One region of the Pseudomonas sp. GW821-FHT01C01 genome, then DNA from elsewhere that is predicted to be linked to it. Evidence: riboswitches for the same ligand, from Rfam matches in the RefSeq annotation. Region 1 holds a riboswitch; the other holds the start of a gene.
The links. A riboswitch is a leader RNA that binds a small molecule or an ion and turns the genes downstream of it on or off. The one in region 1 is predicted to bind cobalamin.

Region 2: linked by a shared signal. The riboswitch ahead of cobW (cobalamin biosynthesis protein CobW) and the one ahead of cobO (cob(I)yrinic acid a,c-diamide adenosyltransferase) in region 1 are both predicted to bind cobalamin.

What each region holds. Positions count from the first base shown of each region.
Region 1 covers NZ_JBWKXF010000055.1:11,146-15,014, reverse strand. The annotation lists gene cbiB (adenosylcobinamide-phosphate synthase CbiB) at 1-49, opposite strand, end outside; gene bluB (5,6-dimethylbenzimidazole synthase) at 46-696, opposite strand; gene AC07XF_RS24465 (cobyrinic acid a,c-diamide synthase CobB) at 693-2,075, opposite strand; gene cobO (cob(I)yrinic acid a,c-diamide adenosyltransferase) at 2,072-2,683, opposite strand; cobalamin riboswitch at 2,766-2,999, opposite strand; gene AC07XF_RS24455 (hypothetical protein) at 3,153-3,737, shown strand; gene AC07XF_RS24450 (PQQ-dependent sugar dehydrogenase) at 3,804-3,869, shown strand, end outside.
Region 2 covers NZ_JBWKXF010000006.1:51,542-55,410, reverse strand. The annotation lists gene cobN (cobaltochelatase subunit CobN) at 1-994, opposite strand, end outside; gene cobW (cobalamin biosynthesis protein CobW) at 998-2,068, opposite strand; cobalamin riboswitch at 2,172-2,384, opposite strand; cobalamin riboswitch at 2,580-2,805, shown strand; gene AC07XF_RS06045 (CbtB domain-containing protein) at 2,927-3,118, shown strand; gene AC07XF_RS06040 (CbtA family protein) at 3,130-3,837, shown strand; gene AC07XF_RS06035 (cobalamin biosynthesis protein) at 3,834-3,869, shown strand, end outside.

The DNA.
Region 1 (3,869 bases):
GCAGCGCATCCAGCGCCACCGCGGCGACACTCAACAACGCCACACTCATTGACTCACTCCCCAATAGTTTTCATACAGCAATTCCTGCAGCGGACGCGCCTGCGCCCAGCCTTCGAGTACCAGCATCGGCGCCGGATAAAATTCCCTCACCGGCCCCAGGCACAGCACAGCCAGCGGTTTGGCTCCGGGTGGCAACTCCAACAAATCGGCCAGGGCTTGCGGTTCGAACAGCGACACCCAGCCCATGCCCAGACCTTCCGCGCGGGACGCCAGCCACAGGTTCTGGATCGCACAGGACAGCGAAGCCATGTCCATTTCCGGCAAGGTGCGGCGGCCGAAGATATGCCGCTCGCGGTCGTCCATCAGTGCGGCGACCAATACCTCGGCGCAATCGCTGATGCCTTCAACCTTGAGCTTCATGAACTCATCGCTGCGCTCGCCAAGGGCTTCGGCGGTGCGAATGCGCTCTTCTTCCACCAGGGCCTGGATTTGCCCACGCAAGGCGCGATCGCTGATGCGGATGAAGCGCCAAGGCTGCATCAGGCCCACGCTCGGCGCCTGATGCGCAGCCTCGAGCAGGCGCCGAAGCAACTCGGGCTCGATCGTACCGCCGCTGAAGTGGCGCATGTCGCGGCGTTCGGCGATGGCGCGGTAGACCGCTGCGCGCTCGACTTCGGAGAATGCGTTGTCGGTCATGGCCTCTTCGCGGGCAAGCCCGCTCCTACAGGGGGTTGGTGATCCATTGTAGGAGCTGGCTTGCCAGCGAAGGCGGCCTCAAGGCTCGGCGCAAACAGCGCGGCAATCGCCGAGGGATTGGACGGAAAATAAAAGTGCACGTAAGAGGCGGTCATCCGCCCTTCACGGTAAACCGCCTCCGCTCCACGCCCGCCGTTAGGGCTCATGCCACGGGCAATCGGCGCCAGTTCAGTGCTGGTCAGAGAATGGTGATAGGTGTGCCCGCGCAGCGAACCTTCCGGCAGTTCCACCGCTTGCAACGCCAGCGCCGCCAGACGCTTTTGCATGACCGCATCACCGGCTAGCAAGCCAACCAGTTCGGCACGAGTGCCCTCGACATCGGTCAGGGAGTCGAGCAGATACAACATGCCGCCACACTCGGCGAGCAACGGTTTGCCGGCGGCGTGGTGCGCGCGAATCGCATCGAGCATCGCAGTGTTTTGCGCCAGTGCAACATGGTGCAGTTCCGGGTAACCACCCGGCAGATACAGGCTGTCCGCCTCCGGCAACGCACTGTCGCGGATCGGCGAGAAGAACGACAACTCGGCGCCCATCGCTCGCAGCAAATCCAGGCTCGCGCCGTAGGTGAACGCAAAGGCCTCATCACGGGCGACGGCAATGCGCACGCCGGCCAGCAGCGGTTCGGCTGCGATGACATCAGGTGCGGCGAACTCGACCGCCGGTGGCAGCGCGACTTCGCAACTGCTGGCCAGGGCATCGGCTGCCGCATCGAGGCGCAGGTCGAGATCGTTCAACTCACTGGCCTGAACCAGGCCAAGGTGCCGGCTCGGCAATTCGATCCCGGTTTCCCGGGACAGCGCGCCGTACCAGCGCAATCCTTCAGTCAGGCTGCCTTCGAGCAGTTGCGCGTGGCGCAGCGTGCCGACACGATTGGCCAGCACGCCGGCGAATGGCAAGTCCGGCTGATAACGCGCCAGCCCCAGGGCCAATGCGCCAAAAGTCTGGGCCATGGCGGTGCCATCGATTACACCCAGCACCGGCACACCGAAATGCCGCGCCAGATCGGCGCTCGACGGCGTACCGTCGAACAGCCCCATGACGCCTTCGATCAGGATCAGGTCGGCTTCAGCGGCGGCTTCCCACAACAGTCGACGACTCTCCTGCTCGCCAACCATCCACATGTCCAGTTGATATACCGGCGCACCGCTGGCACGTTCGAGGATCATCGGATCGAGAAAGTCCGGACCGCACTTGAACACGCGAACCTTGCGCCCCTGATTGCGATGCAATCGGGCCAGCGCTGCGGTGACGGTGGTCTTGCCCTGGCCGGAGGCCGGTGCGGCAATCAGTACCGCCGGGCAATGACGAGGCGTGTTCACAGCTCGACGCCTTTCTGCGCTTTGATCCCGGCTTGAAAGGCGTGCTTGATCATGCCCATTTCAGTGACGGTGTCGGCCATCTCGATCATTTCCGGCTTGGCGGCACGCCCGGTGACCACCACGTGTTGCATCGGCGGTCGGGCCTGCAAGTCGCTGAGCACCTGGTCGAGATCGAGGTAGCCGTGCTTGAGGGCGATGTTCAGCTCATCCAGCACCACCAGACCGATGGACGGATCGCGCAGCAGCTCCTGCGACACTGCCCAGGCGGCTTCGGCGGCGGCGATGTCGCGCTGACGATCCTGGGTTTCCCAGGTAAAACCTTCGCCCATCACGTGAAAGCGCACCTGCTCGGGAAAGCGTCGGAAGAACAACTCTTCGCCGGTACTGTTGCGGCCCTTGATGAACTGCACCACGCCACATTGCATGCCGTGACCCAAGGCGCGGGCGAGCATGCCAAAAGCCGAACTGCTCTTGCCTTTGCCGTTGCCGGTCAGCACCAGCAACAGGCCGCATTCGTTCGGGGAATTGGCAATGCGCTCGTCGATCACGGCTTTTTTGCGCTGCATGCGCGCCAGGTGGCGTTCGTCACGATCGGGGGTATCAGTCATGGGGGAGCTCTCCGTTGAGGCTGGAATAACGGCGGGCAGGCACAACAATAGAAGGCAAAAAGCCTGGCATCGCCCACCGTGATGCCGCTGGATGAATCAGGCCGGTCTCCGGGCTCATGAGTGGCCGCGGGGCCAGACTGTGCGCCTTCCCGCATCAAACCGACACAGTGGCACCAGACACAGTTTTCACTCATTTACCGTTGCGGGGGCAGCGCCGGAATTGCAGGCCTTCGACTTGAAGAAGAACTCACTCACCGGCTTCCCTGTTTCACTCTGTCGACCCAAGCCACAGAGCACCTGAAACAAGCCGCGAAGGTTAGAGGGTTGGGGGTGGAGCGTCAATTAAAGCCGGGAGGCCACCTGCCGAATAACTGCTGTCAATCAATAAACTGACGCCAATCTTGTGCCACGCTCTCAGCAGTGATATCAAAGAGCCACAACCTCACAACACAATAACAAGGGTGAGCCCATGCAAGGCATGATCATCAGCAATCCAAATCTGGAATTCCTGCGCCCGGTGCTCGAGCGCTGGTTCGAATGCATCGACCGCTATAACGCCGTCCGCGGTGATGGCGACACACCGTACTGGCACGACGAAAAAGCCAATCTCGGACTGCTGTCTGCCGCCGCCTGGATGGCCGAGATGGTCACGTTGCAACAGACGCCAACCCGCAAACAGACCGAAGAAGGCGAACGCAACAGCCGCGCCGACCTGTTCCTCGCCTCGCCCGAAACCCGCGCCTACATCCAGACCAGCCAGCGCTGGCCACGGGTCAACAGTCTCAACCTGACCCAGGCCCTGCTCGATATCGCCAGCGACGCGAAGCGAGTGAGCCATGCCAGTGACCTGAAGCTCGGCTGCCTGTTCGTCGCACCGCAAAAAGCCCAGCAAGGCGCCACGCCGGAAGAACTCCAGGACATGGTCGACGACCTGCAAAAGGAACACACCTGCGCTGTGGCCTGGTATTTCCCTTACGCCTATCGCAAGTTGCGCAACGAAGCCGGCAACTATCACCCTGGCATTGCAGTGCTGTTCAAGGAAGCACGCGGCTAAGGGTTGAACCATCGGACGACAACGCTCCTCTATGATTAGAACAAGGCATTCATAGGGAACACCAGCATGCGCACGCCCCCGCTCGTTCTCGTTATCGCGCTCAGCGGAGGGCTCGCCGCTTGTGGCGAGACC
Region 2 (3,869 bases), on a different contig from region 1:
AACTGATCGGGCGACTGATGATGCGGCCGTCCAGTTCCGGCAAGGCAATGTGCATCGCCAGGTCACGGGGGCCGAGGCCCTGTTCGCTGGCGCGCCAACCCGGTTCGTTGTCCTGCGCGCAAATGGCCTGAATCACCGGAATATTGCGGCGAAACGGACGCAGATGCGGGGCTTCGGGGCTCGACTGGGCGAACCCCGTGGTGTTCAGGATCACCGAGACGCTGGCCTCATCCAGCCAGTCCTCGACCACGCCAAGGCAGCCGGGTTCTTTCAGGCTGGCCAGCGCAATCGGCAACGGATTCAACCCCGCCGCCTGCAATCGCTGGCAAAAAACATCAATGAAAGCGGTGTTCGCCGCCTGCAAATGCGAGCGGTAAAACAGCACCGCCGCCACCGGTTGACCCGCGCGCCAGTCGGCGTGCCAGTCGCTCAGTGCGGCGGCGTGTTTGTGCGGGTGGTAAATCGCCGTGCGTGGCAGGGTTTGCGGCTCGCCCCAGGTGTAATCACGAGCCAGCCAGCGGTTGGCCAGGCAGCGAAAAAAATCCAGTGCGTTACCCATGCCGCCCTGGCGCAGAAACTGCCAGAGCCGATCGCGATCCTCGGCGCCGACGGTGCTCAGGTCGCTGAGTTCCGGGTCCGGGCGATCATCACCCGGCACCAGAATCACCTGCACGCCGCGTTGCGACAGTTCGACCAGACGCTCGATACCGTAGCGCCAATAAGCGATGCCGCCGTGCAGCGAAATCAGGATCACCTTGGCGTGACGCAGCACTTCGTCGACGTACAAATCGACCGAGGCATGGTTCTGCACCTGCATCGGGTTGGCCAGGCGCACGCTCGGGTAATCGCCGGGCAACTGCTGCGCCGCCTCGGCGAGCAGCGCAAGGCTGGAGTCGCCGCTGCACAGGACCACCAGTTCGGCGGGGGTTTGTCCAAGGTCGGCAATGTTGTCATCCGACACGAAACCGCCGGGCTGGGTCCTGAGCAGGTGCATGGCTTACACGCTGAGCGCGGCGCGCAATTGCGCTTCGAGAACAGTGGCGTCCAGTTCCTGGCCGATCAGCACCAAGCGGGTGATGCGCGCTTCTTCGGCGCCCCACTGACGGTCGAAATGCTTGTCGAAACGCGTGCCCACGCCCTGGATCAGCAGGCGCATAGGTTTGTTCGGGATCGCCGCAAAACCCTTGACCCGCAAAATGCCGTGCTGGACCACCAGTTGGGTCAGCGCGTCCATCAGCAGGCTTTCGTCGGCCTGGGGCAGTTCAATGGAGATCGAATCGAAGGCGTCGTGATCGTGGTCATCATGATCGTCGTCGCCATCGTGATGATGGTCGTGGTGGCTGTGACGGCTGTCGATGTGTTCTTCGGAGCCGGCACCCAGGCCGATCAGCACGTCCAGCGGCAGGCGACCGCTGCTGGCTTCGATGATTTTCACCGCGGGCGGCAATTCTTCGGCGACTTCCAGGCGCACACGGGCCAGGTCTGCCGGGTTGATCAGGTCGGTTTTGTTGAGGATGACCAGGTCGGCGCTGGCCAATTGGTCGGCGAACAGCTCGTGCAGTGGCGATTCGTGGTCCAGGTTCGGGTCGAGTTTGCGCTGGGCGTCGACCTGATCGGGAAACGCAGCGAACGTGCCCGCGGCGACGGCCGGGCTATCAACCACGGTGATTACCGCGTCAACCGTGCAGGCGCTGCGGATTTCCGGCCACTGGAAGGCTTGCACCAGCGGCTTTGGCAAGGCAAGGCCCGAGGTTTCGATCAGGATGTGATCGAGATCGCCGCGACGGGCCACCAGTTCGCGCATCACCGGGAAGAACTCTTCCTGGACGGTGCAGCACAGGCAGCCATTGGCCAGTTCATAGACACGGCCGTTGGCCTCTTCTTCGGTGCAGCCGATGGAACATTGCTTGAGAATTTCGCCGTCGATGCCCAACTCGCCAAATTCATTGACGATCACCGCGATGCGGCGACCCTGGGCGTTGTCGAGCATGTGCCGCAGCAGCGTGGTTTTACCCGAGCCGAGAAAGCCGGTGACGATGGTGACGGGGAGTTTGGCCAGTGTTTTCATCGGATGCCCTTTGGCTAAGCTGGCGGGCATACGGGACGACAACCGGCAACGAGGACGCGCGTGCCTGAAGAGTTCGCCACCGGATCACCCCGCCCGGTTGAAAGTGAGAATCTGTGACGAGGCAGGTCTCCTGGCTGACGGTGTGCCGGCCTTGAGCCTGGCATTCGCTGCGCCTTCCCGCCGGTCTCATGGATTGAGCCTGCAGTGGCGTGGCAGCGAACATCACCGTTCACAGTTGCGGGGGCAGCCGCGGCATCGACCGCGTTCCCTTCTTAGCTTCGACAAACGCCGAAGAACCTCGAAAGCGCAAGGCTACGCATGGTATTGGGGCGGGTCAATGTTCACGTGACTTCTGCGGTGTGCCCTTCGCGAGCAAGCCCGCTCCCACATTTGATCGGGTTCTTTCAGGAGAAAAGGGTCAAGTGTGGGAGCGGGCTTGCTCGCGAAGAAAGCGACTCGGTTTCCAGTTGAGAACCCTTGCCAATTGACGCCCAACCCCCGCCCATGCTCTCCTACACAACTTGTTACGGGTGCCCTTCACAGGGTGAAACGGGAAACCGGTGAATCATGTGCTTTACTCTTAAGCCATGTCAGTCCGGTGCTGCCCCCGCAACGGTAAGCGAGCGAAGCATCAGATCCACTGTGCCACTACGGCATGGGAAGGTGATGCTTGCAGGATCAGGCAGATGCCTGCGCCCCTCGTGAGCCCGGAGACCGGCCCGCAACACAAAGTGACCAGTACGATCACTGAAACAACAAACCCGCGGTGGGCGGGCGCTGTTCGAAACGCTGCGCGCCTGGTTGCGCAGGTTTTTGCATGCGCTCTTATTCCCCGCTGACAGACCAGAGGGAAACGCCATGTCGATCATCAGCAGCACCGGCCACACAACAACCAGCACCACTTCTACCCTGGCCCAACGCCTGACCGCCGCCGTCTGCGCGTCGATCCTGGGCGCTTGCCTCGTGTATTTCGCCGGTTTCTCGCACATCGAAGCGGTGCACAATGCCGCCCACGATACCCGTCACAGCTCCGCATTCCCGTGCCATTGAGAGCTGCCGACATGATCAAGCGTATTGCGCAAACCGCAGGTTTCACCGGGCTGCTGGCCGCCCTGCTACTGACCCTGCTGCAAAGTTTCTGGGTCGCTCCGCTGATTTTGCAGGCCGAGACCTACGAAAAAGCCGAACCAGCCGCTGTTGAAGTTCACCAGCACGCCGATGGCGCCATGGCTGCTCACACCCACGATGCCGAAGCCTGGGAGCCGGAAGACGGCTGGCAGCGTGTGCTGTCGACCACTGGCGGCAACCTGGTGGTGGCCGTCGGTTTCGCCCTGATGCTGGCCGGCCTGTACACCTTGCGTGCACCGACCAAAACCTCTCAAGGCCTGCTCTGGGGCCTGGCCGGTTATGCGACCTTCGTGCTCGCGCCGACGCTCGGCCTGCCACCTGAATTGCCCGGCACTGCCGCAGCCGATCTGGCACAACGGCAACTGTGGTGGATCGGCACCGCCGCCTCCACCGCCGTCGGTATTGCCTTGATCGTGTTCAGCCGTCACTGGCTGATGAAAGTCCTCGGTGCGGCGATCCTCGCCGTTCCCCATGTGATTGGCGCACCGCAACCGGAAGTGCATTCGATGCTCGCTCCGCAAGCACTGGAAGCCCAGTTCAAAATCGCTTCGCAGCTGACCAACGTGGCGTTCTGGCTGGCCCTGGGCCTGATCAGCGCCTGGTTGTTCCGCCGCAAAAGCGATGGTCAATACCACGCATGACGGATGCCAGCACAGCGCCGACCCTGGTGGTC